Regions from separate parts of the Paenibacillus sp. FSL F4-0100 genome, predicted to be linked through region 3. Evidence: riboswitches for the same ligand, from Rfam matches in the RefSeq annotation. Region 3 holds a riboswitch; each other region holds the start of a gene.
What was found. Region 3 has a riboswitch for thiamine pyrophosphate ahead of MHH48_RS03210 (ABC transporter substrate-binding protein). Riboswitches for the same ligand answer to the same signal wherever they lie in the genome.
Positions count from the first base shown of each region.

Region 1: linked by a shared signal. The riboswitch ahead of tenA (thiaminase II) and the one ahead of MHH48_RS03210 (ABC transporter substrate-binding protein) in region 3 are both predicted to bind thiamine pyrophosphate.
Region 2: linked by a shared signal. The riboswitch ahead of MHH48_RS23685 (YkoF family thiamine/hydroxymethylpyrimidine-binding protein) and the one ahead of MHH48_RS03210 (ABC transporter substrate-binding protein) in region 3 are both predicted to bind thiamine pyrophosphate.

Region 1 covers NZ_CP150303.1:1,445,282-1,453,480, reverse strand. The annotation lists gene thiD (bifunctional hydroxymethylpyrimidine kinase/phosphomethylpyrimidine kinase) at 1-218, opposite strand, end outside; gene thiM (hydroxyethylthiazole kinase) at 215-1,057, opposite strand; gene tenA (thiaminase II) at 1,109-1,795, opposite strand; TPP riboswitch at 1,938-2,041, opposite strand; gene MHH48_RS06385 (VOC family protein) at 2,299-2,808, shown strand; gene MHH48_RS06380 (iron-siderophore ABC transporter substrate-binding protein) at 3,552-4,574, opposite strand; gene MHH48_RS06375 (iron ABC transporter permease) at 4,772-5,755, shown strand; gene MHH48_RS06370 (iron ABC transporter permease) at 5,752-6,798, shown strand; gene MHH48_RS06365 (ABC transporter ATP-binding protein) at 6,819-7,682, shown strand.
Region 2 covers NZ_CP150303.1:5,258,905-5,267,103, forward strand. The annotation lists gene MHH48_RS23665 (ABC transporter ATP-binding protein) at 1-485, opposite strand, end outside; gene MHH48_RS23670 (iron chelate uptake ABC transporter family permease subunit) at 482-1,429, opposite strand; gene MHH48_RS23675 (ABC transporter permease) at 1,419-2,372, opposite strand; gene MHH48_RS23680 (nitroreductase family protein) at 2,900-3,502, shown strand; TPP riboswitch at 3,685-3,787, shown strand; gene MHH48_RS23685 (YkoF family thiamine/hydroxymethylpyrimidine-binding protein) at 3,872-4,477, shown strand; gene MHH48_RS23690 (sporulation protein YjcZ) at 4,549-4,647, opposite strand; gene MHH48_RS23695 (nucleotidyltransferase domain-containing protein) at 4,765-5,463, opposite strand; gene MHH48_RS23700 (class I SAM-dependent methyltransferase) at 5,611-6,333, shown strand; gene MHH48_RS23705 (methyl-accepting chemotaxis protein) at 6,518-7,768, shown strand; gene MHH48_RS23710 (histidine phosphatase family protein) at 7,972-8,199, opposite strand, start outside.
Region 3 covers NZ_CP150303.1:724,290-732,488, reverse strand. The annotation lists gene MHH48_RS03225 (EAL domain-containing protein) at 1-674, opposite strand, end outside; gene MHH48_RS03220 (GGDEF domain-containing protein) at 880-2,421, opposite strand; gene MHH48_RS03215 (VOC family protein) at 2,658-3,041, shown strand; TPP riboswitch at 3,213-3,324, shown strand; gene MHH48_RS03210 (ABC transporter substrate-binding protein) at 3,437-4,468, shown strand; gene MHH48_RS03205 (MTH1187 family thiamine-binding protein) at 4,560-4,853, shown strand; gene MHH48_RS03200 (ABC transporter permease) at 4,850-5,605, shown strand; gene MHH48_RS03195 (ABC transporter ATP-binding protein) at 5,660-6,493, shown strand; gene MHH48_RS03190 (TatD family hydrolase) at 6,573-7,388, shown strand; gene MHH48_RS03185 (aspartyl-phosphate phosphatase Spo0E family protein) at 7,421-7,597, opposite strand; gene MHH48_RS03180 (extracellular solute-binding protein) at 7,755-8,199, opposite strand, start outside.

The DNA.
Region 1 (8,199 bases), 720 kb from region 3:
TCTGAGCCAACCGCTTCCATCTGCTCGGCTGCTGCCTCTGGGGGAAGCGGATATACGCCGTGAACCCCCAAGGTATTCTGCACCGTGATCGCGGTAATCGCCGACATGCCGTATACGCCGAGCTCCTGGAAGGTTTTTAGATCGGCCTGAATGCCGGCGCCGCCGCCGCTGTCGGACCCGGCAATCGTCAGTGCCCGGGGCACGCGAGTCTTGCTCATCGTGCGCCACCGGCGGCAGCCGTTCCCGCTTCCCGGACAGCGGCATATCCCGCCAACGAGCCTGGATGAAGTTTTGCCAGCTCATCCAGGAAAGCGATCTGGAAGCTTCCCGGTCCTTGGTCCGCCGTGCATTCCGCAGCTCTCGCCGCCGCGGCCCCGTAGAAGGCCAGACCCGCCGTACCCGCAAGCAGCAGGTCTGCTTCCACTGCCGCAAAGGCACCCAGCACCGAGGTCAGCAGGCACCCTGCGCCGGTGACCTTCGTGAGCAGAGCATTCCCGCCGGTTATGATACGCACTTCGGTTCCATTGGTAATTACGTCCTCTTCACCGGTAATGGCCACGATCGTGCCTAATTCGCGTGCAGCCCGCACAGCAAGCTCGGTATGATTGCTGCCTGCGCTATTGCCAGCGTCTACGCCTTTGATCTCGCGCGCCTCCCCGACAAGGTGAGCGACTTCAGCCGCATTCCCGCGCACGAGCGAAACCTTCACCTCGCTTAGGATCCGCAATGCCGACTCCGTCCGAAAACGGGTCGCTCCCGCACCGACCGGGTCCAGCAAGACCGGGACGCCATGTGCATTCGCCGATTGTCCGGTGATGATCATCGCATCCACCAGCTCGCGGTTCAGCGTGCCGATGTTCAGCACGAGCGCGCCCGCTATGGCGGCCATATCCGCCACTTCCTCCGGCGCGTAAGCCATGACCGGCGACGCGCCCAGCGCGTACAAGCCGTTAGCCGTAAAATTCGTAACCACCACGTTTGTCATATTGTGAACGAGGGGGCTCGTCTGCTGTACCTTCGTTAAAAGCGCCGAAACCTCTTTTTCCCATGCATGCATATGAATCGCCTCTCTTATCTATATTGGAATTTATGTGCTTATTATGACTCCTTACAGCACCGCAGCCTGCAGCGGCACCGGCCATTCCTCCTGCTTATATGCCATATCCCAGAACATATACTCCAGCTGGCAGCTCAGCATGAAATGCTCCTTCATCCGTTCCCGCTCGGCTGCCGTCGCGCGCTCTGCCCATTCATCGACACGGTTGCAGAACTTGGCTGTCGCGTCTTCCCCACGGTTGCCATAGAAATAAATCCAGTCATAGAACGGATGGGATGCATCCGGCTTCACTTCATCCAGCAGCTTGCAGCCAATCTCCAGGTACGTCCACGGGCAAGGAAGTAGTACGGCCATAATCTCGCCTAGACTGCCCTCGTGCGCCACTGTCAGCATATGACGGATATAATGATGCGCGGACGGAGCCAGCGGATAGCCCTGAAGCTCTTCGTAGGTCACCCCGGCGGCTGCGCAAAAATTCTGATGCGGGTGCACCTCGCTGTGCAAGATGAATGAAATCTGTTCGTTAAAGGTCGCGATCTCTTCCCTGCTGGTCGATTTGGATATGGCGATACCGTAAATCCGCATGTAGGCATTCAAATACTCAAAATCCTGCTTCACATAGTGAATCAGCTGTTCTCGCGCCAGGTTCCCCTCGGCAATGCCTTTTACAAAGGGATGATCAAAGATTGCTTGAAAAATGTCTCCCGCCTGCTGACGGAGCTCTTGCGTGAAACTCATTTTTGTCCCCACCTCCAACATATTGAAGAGCAGGAAGTCCGTAAGACACGACTTTTCAGACAACGCTAAAAAGCCGCCCCCGAAAACTGGAGCGGCTTCGTCAACAAGCCCGGGTGCGCCAAAAAAGCGCACCGAGACCTCATATACGAAGGCTCCACTTTCCTACGCTAGTACGAACTAGATCAGGTTCAAAGGGTCCAAGATACGCTCTTGTCTCAGCCGCCAACGGCTCCCCTAGTGGACTTCCTATTCTTTTGTTTAATACTGTACATAGGTTTATGGATGCTGTCAAACATTAACTGTTCGTGAACGGAGCCCCACGCTCGAACCCTCCCATACCCGGGTGATCATGATGTTTTTCGGTGGCTGAGGTTATTCGCAAAAAACGCCGGCGGCCGAAACTTGTTACGGGAACACTGACGCTCGGCTGTCATGTATTCCCCAACATAATGAGAACATAAGCGTTATGCAAATAAATGAAGTTTAAAGGAGCGAGCGTATTTATGACGAACCAACCAAACCAAGCGAAAGACGTTAAACCCATTCCGCAAGGCTACACGTCCGTAACGCCGTGGATCATCTCAAGAAACTCCGCAGCGCTGATCGATTTCCTCAAGCAGGCTTTTCAAGCCGAGGAGTTAGCCCGCGTCTATGTCGGTGAAGGTATCATCGGCCATGCCGAAGTCCGAATCGGGGATGCCGTCGTCATGATGTTTGACGCGAAACCGGAATGGCCGGATAGCCCGGCATACCTCCGTTTATATGTTGAGGATTGCGAAGATGTGTATCAGCAAGCGCTGGCCGCAGGAGCCGTCTCGGTGACGGAGCCAACGAGCTTGTTCTTCGGCGACAAGGTGGGACGGGTACGGGACCCGTTCGGCAACTTATGGTGGGTACAGACACGAATGGAGGACCTCACTCCGGAAGAAGTGGAACAGCATGCCCAAGACCCGGAATACATCAAAGCGATGACCTATGTTGCCGGTGCGGAGATTGTGGTGAAGATTTCGTAAAAATATGAAGTGAAGCAATAGCAGTATAACAGGAGGGCACGGATGGACTCGGTGTCTAGGGGTATGCATGGATGGCTGGGATTATAATCGATGTAGGAGCCGGCGGGGACTCAGAGTAGATATGGTTTAGAGGTAGAAACCGGGGTAACACAGCGTGTATAGCTGAGGCTGCTGCCGGTCTTGGTGCTTACTGCCGGTCTTGTTACTACTGCTGATCTTGGTGTTACTGCTGGTATTGGCTACTACTGATCTTGGTGTTACTGCTGGTATTGGTGCTTACTGCCGGTCTTGTTACTACTGCTGGTCTTGTTACTACTGCTGGTCTTGGCTACTGCTTGTGGGCTAACGGACTGAGGATACGTTATTTAGCTGAGTAGGTGTGATTTTTGATAGTCATCGGACACCAGGTACGCTATTCATAGAATATGATGGCAAATGGGCCGGTAATTGTGGTAATAAGGGATCCTGTGTCCGTTAGATTTAAAAATCGGGGGCAATTTGAGAAATAAGGGATCCGGAGTCCGATAACAGTCAGGGGCAGCGGCACGAAGTAGGGAACTTGGTTAAGCTGTGCTGGCGTGCGGTGTGGCATGCCTTATAGCGGCAGTACTGGCGATGCTGTGATGCTAAAAAAGGAGGCGTCCCTCAAGATCTGATATCTTTTGGGATGCCTCCTTTTTCAGCTTTTTCCTTGCATCATCTGCTATACGATAATACTACCCTGTAGCATTCGTCTTCATTCATTACTGAATGCCGTAAAACTCCTGCAGTTGGTCAATCATCAGATTGGCCGCCAGGATGCCGCCTGCTGTATTCCAGATTGCATCATCCACTTTGTGGGCTTGGCCGTTCTTGACGACGTTCAGGTTTTTCCATAATGGATCGTTGATCCATTCCTGCTCGGTTTGGTTGGCGCCGCCATCCCCGGTTTCATAAGTGAAGTAGAAGAGTCTGTCGGCATCTGCCTCAGGCAAACGTTCCTTCGTGATCTCGTCAACGAAATTGTCCTTCGCATTCTTCGTCATGTCGTTTCGAGCGATGCCGATTTTATCGAAAATAACGCCCGAGAACGTATTGGTATGGTACACGCGCGTCTTGCCTGCCATGAAACGGACTACGGAGACGGTTTCGTCGAGCTTGCTTCCAGCCTTCTCTTTGAAATCCTGAATCCGCTTGTCGTATGCTGCCAAAAGCTCCTCGCCTTCGGATACCTTGTTCAGCGCCTTGGCATACAGTTCAAAATTGTTCTGCCACTCGCCGCGAAGATCCTCGGCAAAAACGGTCGGCGCGATCGCCTTCAATTGCTCGTATACTTTCTCCTGACGCATCTTGTTGCCGATAATCAGATCCGGCTGCAGGCCCGCGATCAGTTCGATGTTCGGCTGACTCTCTTCACCGACAACGGTAACGCCTTCCATCTGGTCTTTAATATGTGGATACCATGGGTCACCTGTCCAGGATCTAACAGCGCCTACTGGCTTCACGCCCAATGCGAGAAGCGCCTCGGTTCCTTCGTTCGTGAGAACCACCACTTTTTGAGGGGTTCCCTTGATTGTTTCCGTACCCATCGCATGTGTAACTTCATAGGATTCGCTTGCTGCGCTACCATTGTTACCACTTGCATTATTCGTCGTGTCGCCGCCAGTATTGTTTGTATTTTCTTTCGCTGGGCTTGCTCCACAACCGGCAAGAATCACGATCATAATGAGAGCCAGCAAGCTAAACTTGAGGCCTCTCGTTGGTTTATTTGCCATTCCTTTTCCCATTCCTATCTAAATCCCCCTTGTGTCATATCCTTCTACTTGAAAATCATTATCAATCACTGATTCAAAACTATAAAGGGTTTCATGAAAAATATCAAGATATTTATGAGAATGATTATCAAGCTCATTGACAGATGGGGTCCCTTCACCTAAAATTCATATGAACTTAATTATTCATGGACTTAAGAAAGTGAGCATATATGCGCGTATTCGGACTATTCATATCGCTATTGGCGCTGGCTGCTGCCGTCATGGGCAGCATCGCATTCGGAGTAACAAACGTACCTCTTCATCAGGTATTGGAATCGTTCACTCACTTCAACGGGAGCAACGAGCATCTGATCATTCTCACGGCAAGACTGCCCCGAGCGCTCATTGCGCTTGCCGTAGGAGCCTCCCTGGCTGTTGCGGGTGCGCTCATGCAGGTCATCACGCGCAATCCGATTGCATCACCCAGCACGCTGGGCGTGAACTCCGGTGCAGCCTTCTTCATTATTATGTCAGCGGGTTGGCTGGGTATAAGCGGACTCCAATCTCTTACCTGGGTCGCGCTGATCGGAGCCGCGGTAAGCGGCGGTATCGTGTTTTTCCTGGGCAGCATCGGCAGGGACGGCATGACGCCAGTAAAAATCACCCTCGCGGGTGCCTCCATAGCCGCCTTCTTCCATTCCTTAACGCAGGGATTCATGCTCTCTGACGGCAAAATGTTCGATCAGGTGCTGGTATGGCTTGTCGGCTCGGTAGCCGGACGCGATTTGAACCAACTTGCAGCCGTGTGGCCGTACATGACCGTTGGCATGCTGGTTGCACTCCTGCTGGGCCGCCATCTGAACGCCCTCTCCATGGGTGATGACATCGCCCAGAGCCTCGGGCAAAAAACAGCCCTCATTAAGTTGTTAGCGGCAGCGGCTGTTATTTTGCTGGCCGGAGGTTCCGTTGCCGCTGCGGGCCCCATCGCATTCGTCGGGATTATCATCCCGCATATCGTTCGGCATTTAATAGGAAATGATTATCGCTGGATTCTGCCTTACAGCGCGGTGCTCGGTGCACTTCTGCTGGTGACGGCCGATCTCGGCTCCCGATATATTGCCATGCCGAAGGAAGTCCCGGTCGGCGTGATGACCGCAATCATTGGCGTGCCGTTCTTCGTGTACATAGCCAGGAAAGGAAGACGAGCACAATGAATAAACACCGCATATTCCGCTCCAGGAACGCTAAAGTATCGTTTATGCTGGAGAGAAGAACACTATGGGTATGTCTGATCCTATTCGTACTTTGCATCGCCGCCATGATTATTAGCACAGGCACAGGAAGCCAGTTTGTTTCGCCGCTTCATGTCATGAAGGCATTGTTCGGTAACGCTCCGCCCATGGAGCAGGTTATCGTTATGCAGCTAAGGCTGCCCCGAATTATTATCGCCGTGCTGATCGGCGCCGCTCTCGCCGTGGCGGGGGCTATTCTGCAGGGCGTCATCCGCAACCCCCTGGCCTCCCCCGACGTCATCGGTATAACGGAGGGAGCATCACTTGGAGCGGTTCTCTTCATCTTCATATTCACAGGCACCGTATCGATCCATTGGATGCCGCTATTCGCCATCCTTGGTGCTTTTTTCATAACCGGACTGCTGTACGTGCTTGCTTGGAAAAATGGCGTATCGCCGCTGCGGCTAGTCTTGATCGGAATCGGAGTATCGGCTGCAATCAAATCGATCTCCTATATGCTGATCATATCCGGACCGCTGCAGTTGGCCGACCGCTCCCTTACTTTCATGGCAGGCAGCATTTACGGCATGTCCTGGGATAAGGACGTTTTGACCCTGCTGCCTTGGATAGCTGTACTTCTACCGCTTACCTGGCTGCAGGCCCGCAATGTGAACATCCAAGCCTTGGGCGACGACGTTGCCAGCAGCACGGGCGCCCAGGTTCAGAAACAGCGCCTGATCCTAATCGGACTCAGCGTAGCTCTGGCCGGAGCAGCCATCTCGATCGGCGGCGCTATCGCCTTCATCGGTCTGATGGCACCGCATATGGCCCGCAGGCTGGTGGGTCCCTCCTTCGGGAGCGTCCTGCCGGTCAGCGCACTGATCGGTGCGATTCTGCTCCTTGTCGCGGACTTGGTAGCTCGGACGGCATTTCTGCCGCGCGACGTTCCGGCAGGCGTATTCACCGCCGCAATCGGCGCGCCGTTCTTCCTCTACTTGCTGTATCGTAACCGCAATCGATTCTAGAACCGAAAGGAGCTGGCGTCATGAATACGCTGGAAGCAAAGGGATTGGGTCTGTCCTATGGGGGAGACTTTATATTCGAAAATCTGGATTTAACCGTGCCTATAGGTAAAATCACCGTGTTTATCGGCAGCAATGGCTGCGGCAAGTCCACTTTGCTGCGCTCCATGGCCAGGCTGCTGAAACCGCAGCGCGGCTCGGTTGTACTGAACGGGGCCGACATCGCAGGCTTGTCCACCAAGGACGTGGCGCGTAAGCTCGCCATTTTGCCTCAAGGGCCTACCGCCCCGGAAGGATTAACGGTGATGCAGCTGGTAAAGCAAGGACGCTATCCGTACCAGAGCTGGCTTCGTCAATGGTCACGCGAGGATGAGGAAGCAGTCACAGCGGCGCTGACCTCCACAGGTTTGACCGAACTGGCTGACCGTACGGTTGACTCGCTTTCCGGCGGTCAGCGCCAGCGGGCCTGGATCGCGATGACGCTGGCACAAGAAACGCCAATCATTCTGCTCGATGAACCGACCACCTATCTGGATTTGACGCACCAGATCGAAGTGCTGGATCTGCTGTATGAATTAAATGTTCAAGAACAACGGACCATCGTCATGGTGCTGCATGATATCAATCTCGCCTGCCGTTATGCCGATCATATCGTTGCTATTCGCGAGGGAAGCATCAAGGCAAAGGGCAAACCGGGAGATATCATCGATTCCGAGCTGATGCAGACCGTGTTCCAGCTGCCGTGCGAGATTATTCCGGACCCGCTGTACGGAACCCCGATGTGCGTCCCGCGCGGGAAGGGCATACGCCGGCCTTTAGCCGTCAAGCCGGAACCAGCGGAACCCAAACAACCAACGACTCCAGCTCCTGAGCTGGCACCGGTGTAGCATAAATTGCAATCAAGCCGACTCCCTTTCGCATTCAAGCGGTGGGAGCCGGCCTTTTTTATGTGGGCTTGACGCGAAGAGACAAAAGACCCCCATGCAGTGAGACATGAAGAAAGACATGGAGAGAGACATGGAGAGAGACATGAAGAGGACACACAAAGAAGACCACCCCAAAACCATGAGGGTAGCCTTTGTATTTGTAATAAACGCTATAAACATATGTTTGTCTTCCATTGCTCACATGCTGTTCCACTGACGGTTCTGTTAACGACAACTTATGACCATTTACCTATACGCGGAACTTTATTCCTTTGTCGAAGTGGAAGTCCTTTGAACAGTTTGGACTTTTCACGCTTCCGTTGTTCCAGCAGGTTCTTTACCCCTCGCATCAACATTCGGTACCGCATCTCATCCTCGTGGCCGTATTTTCGCATTTCATCAAAATACTCGTCTGTCATCCTATCACTCCAGCTGTATAAGTCTATAGAACTAGAGTATAGGACCGAACTATACAATT
Region 2 (8,199 bases), 3.2 Mb from region 3:
GGCTCATCCAGCAGGATATACTCTGTATTCTGGGCGATAACCATCGCAATGTAGGCACGCTGGGTCTGACCGCCGCTGAGCTGATGAAGATATTTATGCTGCATATCCCCAAGCTCCATATAAGAGATCGCCTCATCTACGTATTTCTCGTCTTCTGCGTTCAATCTGCCCTGAGAGTAAGGAAAACGACCGAAGGATACAAGCTCACGCACCGTCAGACGGAGGCTGATATGGTTGGATTGTTTCAGGATGGAAACCTTCTTCGCCAGATCGCCGCTCTTCCATTGGCTGACCTCTTTACCGTCCACCGTAATTTGTCCGCTGTCCTTGCCTGTTAATCTGCTAATCATGGACAGCAAGGTACTCTTGCCGGCACCGTTCGGGCCGATAAAGGAAGTGATTTGACCTTTCGGGATCGTAACCGACACGTTATCAACGACTTTTTTGCCGCCATAGACTTTCGATACGTTCGTAACCTGGATCATGCTTTACTCTCCTTTAGTAGCAGGTATATGAAGTAGACACCGCCGATGAAATTGATGATGACGCTGAGCGTTGTAGAGAACGTAAACACCCGTTCTACAACCAATTGACCGCCGACCAGTGCAATAATGCTAATCAGTACGGATGCTGCAATTAAATACGAATGCCTGTACGTCTTCATAACTTCGTACGCAACATTGACAACCAGGAGCCCGAGGAATGTGATCGGCCCTACCAAAGCGGTAGCCACCGAGATCAGAACGGCAACGACAATCAGAAGCCGCTTCACAACATAATCATAATTCACGCCGAGGTTGATCGCCTGCTCACGGCCAAGCGCCAGCACGTTCAGGTACTTGGCAAATCGGGCAAAGTACAGCAAGGTCAGCACAACGACAATGACCGACAGGACCAGAAGCTCGGTCTTCACATTGTTAAAGCTGGCAAACATTTTGTCGGCCACAAACTGGAACTCGTTCGGGTCAATCAACACTTCCATAAAAGAAGACATGCTCGAGAACAGGGTTCCAAAAATCATGCCGATCAGCAGTAGGAAGTAAATGTTGTTTCCTTCCCTTTTGAACAGAATCTTATATAAGACTCCGGCGAATAGGATCATCCCGCCGACGTTGATCAGAAAGTTAACGTTGCTGCCCAGTTTGTACAGCGTGAAGGATCCGAAGACGAAGATGACGGTGGTCTGGATCAGTACATATAAGGAATCTAATCCCATAACGCTTGGCGTCAGTATCCGGTTATTCGTGACCGTTTGAAACACCGTGGTAGACAGAGCGATCGCTCCGCCGGTCAGAATGATGGCAAGCACCTTCTTGATTCTTCTTGGAAGCGCGTAATCCCAATTGCCGCCAAGATCAATGAACAGAAAGACTGCCACCAGGATGATTGCCGCTGCGGCCAACAGGCCGAGTTTGGCTTTATAAGTCATAAGCCTTTCTCCTCATCAGTAAGAAAATGAATATACCGCTTCCGAGTACGCCCACGGTTAGACTAATCGGAATTTCATAGGGATAAATAATGATCCGGCCCAAGATGTCACAGAACAGTACGAACCCGGCCCCCAGCAGCGCGGTATGCGAAAGGCTTTTTTTCAAGTGGTCTCCTAAGTACAAACTGACAATATTAGGGATGATCAGACCAAGAAACGGAATCACGCCGACCGTCAGCACAACAGATGCCGTAACCAGCGCCACGATGACCAATCCCAGATTCACAACTCTCCGGTAGTGAAGACCCAGGTTGGTTGCAAACTCCTCTCCCATTCCGGCCACCGTAAACTTGTTGGCGAACAGATACGCCAGAATCAAAAGCGGGATACTAATATAGAGCATTTCATACTGGCCCTTCATGATCATGGAAAAATCACCCTGAAGCCATGCGGACATATTCTGAATAAGATCATATTTGTATGCAAAGAAGGTGGCTATCGAACTCACGATATTACCAAACATCAGCCCTACGAGCGGGATGAAGATCGCATCCTTAAACTTAATCCGATCCAGTATCTTCATGAAAATAAAGGTTCCTGCCAGAGCGAATACAAATGCCACGAGCATTTTGATAAGCGGACCGCTTGTCGTGAAGACGAGCATGGCTACCAAAATCCCCAGTCTGGCAGAGTCCATCGTGCCTGCCGTGGTCGGCGATACGAACTTATTGCGGCTGAGCTGCTGCATGATCAATCCGCAGATACTCATGCTGACACCCGCCAATATAAGACTGACAAGCCTAGGAATCCGGCTTACAAGCATAATATGCTGTTGTTGTTCTGTCATCGAGAACAGTTGCAGTGGCGAGATATCTTTAACTCCAATAAATAATGAGATTATCGAGAGTACCACAACGGCTGCAAATAAGTATCTAATCTTCATGGCTCTTCCTTCTATGCGTATGTCTCTAAAATATCCGGGATCTCGCAATTTCCAACGCCATTCTCATTGAGATTGATTATCAATCGCGCTCTGATATGCATTATATCATCCTCATTCTGGCTCGACAAGTGTAATTGAGAATCAAAATCAATTAATTTGTTCATACTTGTATATTTTGTTCATGAATTGTTCATAATATGAAGTTTCGAGAAGACATAGCTAATATCCTCAGGTAGGAAGCACTCCTTTCGTTTAAACCTCCATATAATGAAGCTTCTCAAAAAGCCAAACGGATTCAATTCATGTTTAATAGATAAGGGAAATTATATTTAATCAAAAGTCGTTGACAATTACTCTAAGTTATATTAATATACTAACATAAATATTATTCCTAACTAAACGTAAGTTAATATGGAATGATAATTAAAAATATTGCTAAATAAGCAACATGCATATTTGCTTGAAGTAAGGGACATCTTCTTATCAGGCGTATGCAAATTCGATTACACCAGGAGGTTTTTTTTTCAATGTCTAAAGATTTTTCAACTGCACTCAAAAGTCGCCGTTCTTATTACGGGATTAGCAAAGAATCCGTTATCTCGGACGAGCGTATTCAGGAAATCGTAAACGAAGCGGTTAAGTATACCCCGTCTTCTTTCAACTCCCAAAGTGCACGCGTCGTTGTATTGCTTGGCGAACAGCATGATAAACTGTGGAACATCACGGAAGGCATCCTGAAGGAAGTCGTTGGCGATGAAGAAGCATTCAAATCCACTGCCGAAAAAATGGGCGCATTCCGCGCTGGTTACGGTACGGTATTGTTCTTCGAGGACAACAACGTCATTGCCGGGCTGCAACAGAACTTTGCCGCTTATGCCGACAACTTCCCGATTTGGTCCAACCAATCCAACGGCATGCTGCAATTTGTAGTATGGACATCCCTTGAAGCAGAAGGTCTGGGTGCATCCCTGCAGCACTACAACCCGCTGATCGACGAAAAAGTAAAATCCGAATGGAACATCCCGGAAAGCTGGAAGCTGCTTGCTCAAATGCCTTTCGGTAAGCCGGCTGCTGAACCAGGCGAGAAAGAATTTGCACCGCTTGAAGATCGCGTAAAAGTATACAACTAATTAAATAGATGAAAAAAGGCCGCCTCCCTAAGTTCCCGCAACTTGGATAGGCGGTCCTTTTATAATGGGCAAAGATTGAAAAACCGATCACTAAGCGATACAATTAGTCAAGTAAGAACCCTCGAACTTCTAAGATAACAGAAGCTCCGGGCAAACTTGCGATAACCAACTACATAGGATGTTGGCTGTACTAGGGGTGCCATGTGCTGAGAGACGGCGGTTTGCCGTTAACCCTTAACACCCGATCTAGGTCATACTAGCGTGGGGAAGTGTAGCATTTATGTTTATTTCTTTTCGTAGGCATAACTGCACTTTCTTCACGGGGTGCGGTTTTTTTGCGTGGACTTATATCATGGGGAGGAAATAACAATGAATGAGCTTGTGTGCGGAACCAGTCGGATCGTCGGGTGCCGGTTCTCGGTATTTCCCATGACGGACCGGTTTGTGGAGGTCATCATGGGCGCACTACATTCCGTGGATACGGGGAAGGTATGGATTCAGACAGATGATGTGAGCACCTGTATTCGTGGACGTGCAGAGCATGTCTTTGATGTTACAAGGGCGATATTCGCCTATGCTGCAGCGAGTGGCGTGCACACCGTTTTTAATGGTACTTATTCCATCGGTTGCCCCGGAGATACGGACGCCGATGTATTTATGACTGAGGATTCGACCCTCTTAAACAACGACATCGGGGAACATGCCGATATTGAGACTGCCTGCCAATTCGCTCTTTACCCCATGGGTACCGATAACTACATGGATGTCATCTACGGTGCAGTTAATCGTGCGAAGGCAGCCGGGACATTCGCCGGAAGCGTTCATTACGCCAGCCGATTGGATGGGTCACTGGCCCAGGTGTTTGGATCCCTTGAAGAGGCGTTTTTACATGCGATTCAATCCGACAGCAGCCATTTGGTCATGACTGCGGTTGTGTCCGCACACAGCCCTTCGGTCAAAGCCGCATCGAATTGAGCTTTATTGAAGCAGACAAAAGCCCGGCAAGCGCCGGGCTTCCTGTCACTACTGCCAAGAATCTTGACGGTTTAAACCCAAGCACTCAAGATAATTACGAGCAGGATAAAGAGAACCAAAATAATTCCTACTGAATTGTTCCATCCACCGCCGCCATATACTCCGCTCATGAAGATCCCCTCCTGGATTTAAAGAATGACGTGATGTAATCACACTATTATAGTATTTCCCGTCTCGTGCTAGTGTCACGGCTAATGTACCCCTCTTTTTATATTGGCAAGGAAATTCTATTCCTCATAACCAATGAGAAGCTTGCCTCCGTACGGATGGAGCATTTCCTCGGTGAATGCCATAAGAACTGAAGGATCATCCTGGCGATACATCGCCGTGAGCGCTGTTTCCAATCGTTCTCCCAAGATCGAGTCATAGCGGTTGAACAGACGGAACAGTGTTTTCCCTTCACCCGTCCACTCCCGGTTCACCCTAAGTACAAAATCACAGAGAATCGCCGCTATTTTGTGCACCGTAAACCACTTTTCGGCATCCCTTCGGGGACTCTGCAAATCCAGCAGGTACTCGGTTAGCATATAACGGTATTCGTTAATGTCGGTTAGCGTCAAGGGCATGGGTCCGTAATTCAAGTCGCTTCGGGCTTCCGCCTGCACCTCTTCCCCCTCAGGCAGCGCGTGCAGCACCGTCCCTTCTACGACCATCCGCTGCAATGAAGGATTCGCCGCGATCACTCCCTCATCGAAATATTCGCGATAGGAGGATAAAGACAATATAAATATTTCCGCGATCCACCCATGTGCCTCTATCGTCTTCCTGCTGAAATCATGACCATCCCGTTCAATGACTATGATGTCCAAATCGGATTGTTCATTATATTCACCTCTGCTCGCGCTGCCGCCAAGCACAGCAAGCAAACAGTCGGGATAATCGTATTGTATGATGCGTTCCGCTGCCTCTACCGGTTCCATCCTCATGACGTTTCCTCCAGTATGATTCTGATCCTCCCGAAAAAAGGGCTCAAAATATCTAATTCAGCTAAAACCCTAAACGTACCTGAATCATATGGTAAATAAATAAACGATTACCCTCATGTTGATGACAAGGAAGAAGGGATAGATGAGATGAACTATATTCATATGCTCTCCAAATTAGGTATGGGCAGTGCCCACCCGGGAGGATTCGAGGCAACCCTCCGAATGCTGAAGAATTATCCCATTCAACCGGGCAGCCGCATTTTGGAGGTCGGGTGTGGAACGGGCAGAACCGCATGCCATCTTTCGGAGATGGGGTATCAAGTAACGGCCATTGACCTGAACGAAAATATGATCAAAAAAGCCCGTGCAAGAGCCGAAGCGATGGAAATCGACGTGCAGTTCCAACAAGCGGATGTATGCGCATTGCCTTTCGAGGACAACCAATTCGACCTAATCATGGCCGAATCCGTTACCGTATTTACGGATACTACGAAATCACTGCCCGAATATTACCGCGTTCTGGATCATGGAGGCGTCCTGCAGGACAGAGAATTGCTGCTTGATAAACCCATGCCGGAGGCAAAACTTCAGGAACTGCTCGAATTCTTCGGAATTCCTAATCTCATGATGAGGGAAGAATGGGCGGACTCCCTCTTGGCTTGCGGGTTTAAACAGGAAGAAATTCTGGAGTACAACCACTTCAATGACCAGTTAAAGGAAGAGCAAACACGTCATCTGGATACATTTGAACAGCGCGATAAAGGACTCCTGTTCGATGTGGCGCTCTGGGAAACGTTGTTCAAGCATGACCGCATGATCCTGGATAATACCGATTATCTCGCTTCCGCCTTATTCCGGGCTGTAAAATAAAATCACTTCATATCTGTGCATCAAGTGGGGATTCGCATATTTGCTGCGTATCCCCTCTCCCTCCTCAATTTCAGTCCTTTCGACCTAATCCAACACTTTTTGTCAATTGGTTATATCTAGTTTTGCCTGTCGATGCTATAATCATGGTAAATATATCCTATGTTGTTGAGGAGGACTCATTCTTATGGCATGGTTCAACAGACTCCCTATCTCGCGAAAAATTACCGCAGCCTGTTTTCTCATTGCCGCTTTGTTTGCGGTTCCAATGCTGCTTGCATTTATTCTAATGGGTAAAGCAATCATTGGCGTGGTCATCGTCGTGGCACTAACCGGTTTAACTTTTCCTCTTTCTCGTCTTATTGAGAAAACGCTTACCAATTCCTTTGCGGAGATCTCCAGCGTTTCCGCCAAAATCGCCAAAGGCGACTTCACCTTCCAGGTAGAAGAGGTTGGGGGCATGAACGATCTCAGCCGAACGTTCAACAGCATGGTGGACAAGCTTCGAAAAATATTGCAGGAAACCTCGGATATCACCCGCCAGGTCATGTCGTCAAGCTCCAACATCTCGATTAAAAACCAGGAGCTCATTCAAGTGATGAATCAAGTCTCCTTATCTTCCAATGAGCTGGCTGTCGGCGCGAACGAAATATCGGAAGACGTAGCCGAAATGACGCATTCCATCGGTGAGATCGAAGAGAAGGTCAGCAATTATACGCATTCAACCCAGGAAATGAATACCCGTTCGATCGAAACGCTGGGACTGGTTGAGCAAGGAAGGGACTCCGTTGCCAAGCAGTCTGCAGGGATGCAGCGTAATATTGACGCAACAGCCAAGGTCTCGGAATCCATTGATGCGCTGGCTAAGAGCGCCAGGGGAATTACGCAGATCACGGAGACGATCTCGGAACTTGCCGATCAGACCAACTTGTTATCCTTGAACGCATCCATTGAAGCGGCAAGGGCAGGCGAGCATGGCGCTGGCTTTGCCGTTGTCGCCCAAGAGGTGCGTAAATTGGCTGAGGAATCCACATCATCAACTCGGGAAGTATTCAATCTCGTACGGAGCATCGAATCGGACGTGAAACATGCAACTCAGAACATAAAAATTAATGAAGAGGTCGTCAGGCAGCAAACCGAAATGATCCGTGAAGCTGAGCTGGTGTTCATGGAGATTGTAAACAGTGTGCAGTATATTTCGGAACAGATCTCCGCTTTCTCCAAGGAGAGCGAATCCATGCTGGAAAGTGCGAAGAGCATTTCTTCCGCAATTCAGAATATATCGGCGATTACGCAGCAATCCGCCGCAGGAACGGAGCAGGTGTCGGCATCCATGAATGAGGGCATCTCATCGATCCAGAAGATGGCCGAGGAAGCAGAAGCGATGAATAATGCCGTCTTCCGGCTGCAAAAAACGATCAACATTTTCAAATTTTAAGTAGGGTACAGCCTCCATACATCATGTCTATTACTTTCGAAGCAGCAAACGAACCGAAAATGCGAAAAATGGCTGTGCAAGGATACCATCCTGAGCACAGCCATTTCTCATTGGACACATTTTTTTAATCTGACGAACCATCCGTGTGAGCAGACCCTTCATATGGGACAACTCCCTTTTGTATCATGTCAAGTACACCTGAATTATTGCTCGCTCCATAACCGCGCGATATTCACAAGCCGCCCTTCTTCAAACTCGACTCGATATATATCCGGCAGCGTCATTCCTTGCCAGAAATGATAATCGAATCGTTGATCATAATGCTGCAGCATAAGTGTCATAATGTCGCCGTGCGTGCCAATCACGACACGCTTTCCTAAATGCGTATTCAAGATTCCCTCTAGCACCTGGACTGCTCGGCTTTGTGCGGC
Region 3 (8,199 bases):
TTCTCGGTTTCCACGACCTCAAATACGAAATCCCTCGGATCCAGATGGAGCCTGTCTATGGTATTAAAGGTGTGGCTTAGACACATCTCCGCATCATATATGGAGGATGGCAGGAAGTTCACGAATCGCTTCACGCCGATAGGAAGCCACTCGGCACTCGTCTCAATGGCACTGGTTCGTGCTGCCCGGTCCAGAAATGCATGCAACCCGGTTTTACGGGCTGTCTCAAACAGCTCATACGGCTGGAATCTGGCTCCCCACTCTACCGGACGAAGGAGAAATTCGTAGGCCACGATCTGCTCGGATGTATCCACGATGGGCTGCATGTAGCTCGTAAACTGCTTATGTAAAATGATACTCACCATATCGTAATGCTCCATCTGCAGTTCGAACTTCTGCATAGGGGTCCACGAATGCCGGATTTGCGGAGCTTCTCCACCGGTAACACAGAAGGACAGCTCTTGACGAATCTTCAGCGGAAGGGGCTGCAGACACTTCATCATAGAGATCAGGTCCGCACGTACCTTGTAGTTCACAGCACAACCCTCATTGTTCTCTTGTACCGTGTAGCCGTTCACTGCCAGCAACTGAATAAGCTCACCACTTGCAGGCTTCATATGAATGGTCCCCTGGTCCTCAATCGGTTCAAAGGTGCTGCAATTGTCGCAAATCATGTTCGTCCTCCTTGGCAAGCTAGCTCTCACTATGCTTCTTATCGGCATTTTGAATATGATTTCTTTGCATTTTATGGATTTTATATCGAAGTTATGACCTATTTTAAGAGAAATGCGCAAGATTCGTGCAATGATTGCGCCAAATTCTACAAAAATCGACTTATATTGCTTTTAACAACCTATTGTCGATACTATGGTCATACATTCATCTACTCACCTTTTGATCCAAAAGCTGCAGCAGCATCGTCCGCTCTACATCAAAATGCCAGGGGGCGTTCCGTTCCTTCGCCGCATACATCGCTGCATCCGCACGACCAATCAGCTCCTGGTCATTTCTGGCATGATCTGGATAAACCGCAATACCGATACTCGGCGTGGTTCGGACCTCATGCCCTTCCAACTCGTACGGCTCACTAAGCATCGTCCAGATCTCCTCCGCCATCCAAATCAGCTCCTGATCATCGCCTGCCGGATGGATCATGACGGTGAATTCGTCTCCACCTAAACGGGAAACCAAAACTCCCTTGGATTCGAGTGATTGAAGCCGGTCTGCAACCTTTCGTATCAACAAATCGCCAGCACGGTGGCCGTATCGGTCATTGACTCGTTTGAAACGGTTCATATCCATATACAGCAAGCCTACACGGGAACCTGTGCGGTCCGCCTCCTTCAGCGAACTTGACAGCCTTGCATTAAAATAACGACGATTATACAGCCCCGTAAGATCATCGCGATGTGCCAGGGATTCACTCTGCATCAGACTTTCATGCAGTCGGTCCAACAATCGGTCGTTCTCGAACTGGATCAAAATCTGCCTGAACAAGATCAGGATAACGCACAGGGAAAGGCCGGTAAACAGTCCAGTCCACCCTCCAAAATGCTGCGCCATAAGGGCAAACATCCCGCCGAGCACGCTGTAGGGAAGCAGGTACCTTACGATCAGGTTTCCGGTTGAACGAGGCTCCCGCTCGCCAACAGATGGATTACGGGTATCAGGAGCGGAATGTCCGCCTGCGAAACTAATGAAAAATACCGATAACGTATAGAGTGGATACAGGTAAGAGCGAACCTCGATATCCAAAAGATCAACGAGATAGATGTACAGAACATCTCCGGCAATAAATGTACTTCCGCCAAGACATAGCAGGATGGCCGCCCATTTCCTTAACTGTCCGGTATTAAAATACAACACCATTGTAAAAAAAATAAGTACCATTGCGCACAGTGGATACAGCATGTCCACCCAAAGGTTTCCCCATGCTGCCTCATGGGCCAGACCCTGAAGCTCAGGCTTGATGAAATATTCCCATCCTACCGTCATGACCGCTATGCCAACAATCACGATATCCAGCATAAACCGCAGCCCCCGAAACGAACCCTGAACATGCCGGAATAAATAAATGAGAGAACTTGCGAACAGGATAAGTTCGAGCCCCCAGAACAAATGGGTTAGAACTGACAGGAAAGCGCTCTCTTTTCCAAACCAGATATTGCATGCGTGGAGGGTTCGGGCCACTGCCTCCCCCATCAATCCGAGACTCACAATAAGCCAAAACCTGCGAAGATGAACCTCAAAACGCCGACGGATCCGCCGCATTAAATAAACGGAAGCGGCTGCAGGAGAAATAATGACTAGTACACGCTGAAGCGATAAAGCATCAGGCATCCACAGAGCGATCATTATCTGAATGAATGCATATATTATGGCGAGTCGAATCCACAGATGATCTGCTGGAGTTGGACTCATAAGCATTCCTCCTCGGCCAAAAGGTAAGCTGGTTCACTTTAAGTGTGTTAGGTCTTTTGAATTAACATATCTATTTCTCATGATACTTTTTGCCCACCCAAAAGTAAAGATGAGGAAATGAAAGAAAAATCATCTTATTAGTCTGTGCACGAACAACATAAAACCTATTTGACGTATAGGAATTATATGATAATATTTCAGTCATATCTTATATGAATCGGAAGGGGTGTTGAACCATGTCACAGAAACGATTGGATCATGTTGGTATTGTTGTCCGGGACCTTGAAGCTACAATCGCCTTCTATACATCCGTAGTCGGACTTGAGCTGAAGGACCGCCTGACCCATACTAATGGCGTTATCCAGCTGGCGTTCCTAGGATTTAACGGCAGCAACGAGACGGAAGTCGAGCTTATTCAGGGATACAGCGACACGCTCCCTTCGGAAGGAACTGTACATCATTTTGCAGTCAGCACGGATAACATTGAAGAGGAATATGCCCGTGTGCAGGGACTTGACGTTCCTCACTTGGACGAGGAAATCGTGACGCTTCCGAACGGGTACCGCTATTTCTTCGTGCACGGTCCCGAAGGAGAATGGATTGAGTTCTTCCAGCGCTAATCTCTGCGTAGAAGCCGTATTCAAATACTTTATCTTGTGAAAGGTTCATAGCATCAATTAATTCTCCCATTTCATTAGTGTTCTAACAAAGACCTGTCACGTTCGCGCCTCTTCGAACTAGACAGGTCTGCTGTGTTAGGACTATAATAGCGGATGTAATGATCGAAACTTCATAAATACCGGGGGAGCTGGAATTTGGCCGGCTGAGAGTGTATCCGATATGATACTGACCCTTACACCTGATCTGGGTAATGCCAGCGTAGGAAGCCCATGTTTGCGGCAGCTTTTATTTGCCGTGGTATACACTTACGCCGTCATGCGTCCTGATATCATCAGGGCGTTTTTTTGTGGAGTTGCGAGGTAATAGAAAGAGAACTTAAAGGAGAGAAGAAACGATGAAGAAGGGAAGATGGATTCCGCTGCTTCTCGCTTGCGTCCTGCTGATGGTTGCGTCCGGATGCGGTACAAGCGGAGAGAACAAGAAGACAGGCGCAGCAGGTGAGGACAGTCAGACTTCCGGGAAGCTCCGTGACGTACAGCTGATGCTCGATTGGTCCGCCAATACGAATCACACCGGCCTGTATGCAGCGAAGGAGCTTGGGTATTATGAGGAAGAAGGGCTTAATGTCCAGATCGTCCAGCCGGGAGCAGGCGGAACGGACACGCTGGTCGCATCCGGAAACGTGCCGTTCGGCATCAGTTATCAGGAAGGCGTAACGCTGGCCAGAACCCAAGGATTGCCGCTCGTTTCCATCGCAGCGATCATTCAGCATAATACATCCGGCTTTGCGGCTCCCAAGGATAAAGGCATCTTGAGGGCAGGCGATTTTGAAGGGAAATCCTATGGCGGCTGGGGCTCGCCTGTGGAGGAAGCGGTTATGAAGTCCATCATGGAGATCGATGGTGCCGATGTCAGCAAGGTGAATATGGTCAATATGGGCGATGCCGATTATTTTACGGCCGTCAAACGCGACATTGATTTTGCCTGGATCTTCTATGCTTGGACGGGTATTGAAGCCGAGCTTCGCAATGAGCCGCTTGACATGATTTATGTGAAGGACTACTCTGAGCAGCTTGATTATTACACACCGGTGATCGTAACGAACGAGAAGCAGATCCAGGAAGACCCTGAGCTTGTCAAAGCGTTCATGCGGGCGACTTCAAAAGGATACGACTATACGATTCAACATCCCGAAGATGCGGCAGCCCTGCTGACGAAGGCTGTTCCCGACCTGGATGCCGAACTGGTTCTAGCCAGCCAGAAATGGCTGAGCCCCCGTTATCAGGATGATGCATCCCGCTGGGGCGAACAGAAAGCCGAAGTATGGTCGGGGTACGCAGACTGGATGTTTGAGCGCAAGCTGCTGGAGAAGGAACTTGACGCTGACAGCGCATTTACCAATGAATTTTTACCGGAGAAGCCATAAGGTTATTTCTATATAAAAGAAGAGAGACGGCCTTTGCAGCAGGCCGCCTCTCTTCCATTACAATACAGCTTGCACGAAAGGATGAGTTTATATGGCGAATACTCTCTTGAGCGTTCAAGTAATACCGAGAACGCCAAACGGGACCGACAGCATCCCTTATGTAGATGAAGCGATCAAGGTTATTCAGGAATCAGGCGTGAAATACGAGGTTCATGCACTCGAAACGACCATGGAGGGAGAGCTCTCCGAGCTGCTCAGGATCGTTGAGCGCATGCACGAGGCGCTGGTTAATGCGGGCAGTCCCAGCATCATATCCCAGGTCAAAATCGCGCATCATCCAAGCGGCATCAGTATGGATAAGCTGACTGAGAAATACCGTCCATGAGAAGCTGGTGGAGTTCTGTTTGGCCGCCCGTTGTGGCGGTTCTCTTCTTTTTGGTGGTATGGCAGGCGGCAGTATCCGTGTTCGACATTGAACCCTTTATTTTGCCTGCACCGACGGCCATCGGGCATGAGGCCGTTACCGGAGCTTCCGGCCTCTTCCAGCATACAGCGGCCACCCTGCAATTAACCCTGATCGGCTTTATAATCGGTACGGCAATCGGTCTAATCATCTCGCTGGCACTGCACATGGTGCCTTTTCTCAAAACCGCCCTTTATCCGCTTCTTATTCTTAGCCAAAATGTGCCGACAATCGCCCTAGCCCCGCTTCTCATGATTTGGTTCGGCTTCGGCATGCTGCCCAAGGTTATCGTGATTACGCTGGTCTGCTTCTTCCCTGTCGCTGTTGCGGCCCTGGATGGACTCGCACGTACCGACCGCACCATGATGAATTATATGCAGATGGCGGGGGCTACCTCGTGGCAAATTTTCACCAAGCTGGAGCTGCAGCATGCCCTTCCCTCCATCTTCTCCGGGATTCGAATTGCGGCCACCTATTCGGTCATGGGGGCGGTTATCGGGGAATGGATCGGCTCGGACCGGGGAATCGGCTACTACATGATGCTGCAAAAATCCGGCTACCGCACGGATCGGGTATTTGTTGCCATCCTGGTCATCGTCTTGCTCAGCCTGCTGATGGTGCTGCTGATCACCCTGCTGGAGAAACGGCTCATCCGCTGGAATCGAAAAGGTTGAGCCCCCTGTGAATAGACATTTCGAATCTTATATGAAAGGAGGCCATTTATCGATATGACACATCAAATACCCCTGCCGCTCCAGAACGGGGCTGACCCGTCCACTGCGTCGGTCTCATCAGCACCTGCCCTCGAGGTTCGCAGCCTTCGGAAAACCTTCCGCGACCGGCGCAGCGAAGTGCATGTGCTGGATGGCCTTTCGCTTCAGGTACAACCCGGGGAATTCGTCTCCTTGATCGGTCCTTCAGGCAGCGGAAAGAGCACACTCTTCCATATCATCGGGGGATTAACCGCTCCGGATACGGGTTCGGTCCTCATGGATGGTCAGGACGTGACCGGGGAAAAAGGCCGCATCGCCTATATGCCTCAACAGCCAGCCCTGTTCCCTTGGCGTACGGTGGAGGACAATGTGCTCCTTCCCGAGGAGCTGAGAGGCACCACGAAAGCTGCTGCCAGGGAACATGCCAGCAGCTGGATGGAACGGGCCGGCCTCACCGGCTTCGAGAAGGCGTATCCGCACACCCTTTCAGGCGGAATGCAGCAGCGGGCGGCTTTTCTGCGCGCACTGATGAGTCCCCAGGAAGTCATGTGCCTGGACGAACCGTTCAGCGCATTGGATGCGCTGACGCGCAGTGATATGCAGCGCTGGCTGCTCGATATCTGGGAGGATACGCGCCGTTCGGTGCTGATGATTACCCATCATATCGAGGAGGCGCTGCTCCTTTCGGACAGCATCTATATCCTGTCAGCCCGGCCCGGAACCATCTTGAAACGGGTAGAAGTCCCTTTCTCCCGCCCGCGCCGGGAAAACATCCTGATGGATCCGTCCTTCATCGCATTAAAAACCGAAATTTCCGCCATCATGCGGGAAGAACAGCATAAGCGCTGACCGATTAAGGCCAGCGGAATACATACATCCATGATTAGCCAAGCGCTTCGTGGAAGCTTACAAGCGAGGTTATGTAACGATGAAATCATTTACGCAAAGTGAAGCCAATTTCCCACTGTTGGATACTCATATTCATCTGGACAGCTATTCGTTATCCGATCAACAAGCGATTCTCGCGGATATCCGTCATCATGAGGTTCAATCCGTTATCTCCGTCTCCATGCATCTGGCTTCCTGCAAGCGAAACCTGGAGCTGGCCAGGCAGTACGGACCGATGGTGCGGCCGGCTTTCGGTTATCATCCGGAGCAGCACCTCCCTTCCACTAACGAAACCGAAGAGCTGCTGGATTGGATGGCAGAGCATGCCGATGAGATGGTCGCCGTAGGAGAGGTGGGTCTCCCCTATTACGCCAGGCTGGAGGCTGAATCGAAGGGCCGACCTTGGGATAACCGCCCTTACGCCTATCTATTGGAGCAATTTATAGCATTTGCTAAAAAGCATCATAAACCGGTGATTCTGCACGCTGTATATGAAGATGCGGATATCGCATGTGATTTGCTCGAAAAATACGGCGTCACTCGTGCCCATTTCCATTGGTTCAAGGGCTCCCGTGACACCTTGCAGCGGATGGCCGGTAACGGATACTATATTTCCTTCACGCCTGACATCCTCTATGAGGAAGAAATTCGGGATATGGCATGTAGGTATCCGGATCATCTCGTCATGACCGAAACCGATGGTCCTTGGCCGTTCGAAGGTCCGTTCACCGGACAGATGACCCATCCTCGGATGACGGCTGCTGTGGCTGCGGCATGGGCGGAGCTTCAGGGGCTGTCCATATCCGAGGCTCGCAGGATTTTTTATGAGAACGCCGCGAGACTTTACGATCTATAAAAAGAATCTTCATTCAGCTTTAAGTCGGTTGTTTACGCAATCGGCTTGTTTTCTTTAAGAAATCGGTTATATTGATTAATCAACTCATCAAGCACGATCGATTGACCGAGGACTTTAGGATGATTAAAATCACGATACCGCTGCTTCATCTTATGAAGCTTATGCCGTTCTTGCTCGATATTAAACTTTATGCCTTCCTTCGTTTCCATGACTTTATATCCTCCCCTCATGTAATATTTTATGCTTTAATGTAAAATTATAGGATGTTTAATATTAGACATCAGAAATATAACATGGAGGAGCTATTCCTGTTATTCACGCCAAAAAACCACAATGCAAGTTGCAGCATTGTGGTTTTGGATTCCATTATTTAACGTACTTCTCCTGATACGCCTTTGACATCTCGTCTGTAATTTCCTTCATCTTCGGATCACTCTTGATCGTTTCAATCAGTTTATCGTACGATTCAACCGGTTCTTTGCCCGTGATGACCATGACCCGCATATCCTCCACCTTCTTGGAAATCTCGGGATAGTATTTGTTATAGGCTTCCGAATACAGCTCTCCCGAAGGATTCGGAACCTTGACCGTCTTGCGCTCTGTGACAATCTCTACGTTCCGCTCATATACTTCATCCGGCATCCCTACCGCGCTGATGGCCATATCGTCGCTGACGAGGTGAATCATATTGTTCAAGTTGCCGTCACCCGTCTTATCCACGGCGGCCTGCGGCGTTGCAACCTTCTTCCCGTTCTCCACATTATAATGGACACCTTCGATTCCGTAGGTCAGCATCTCATTGCCTTCTTGA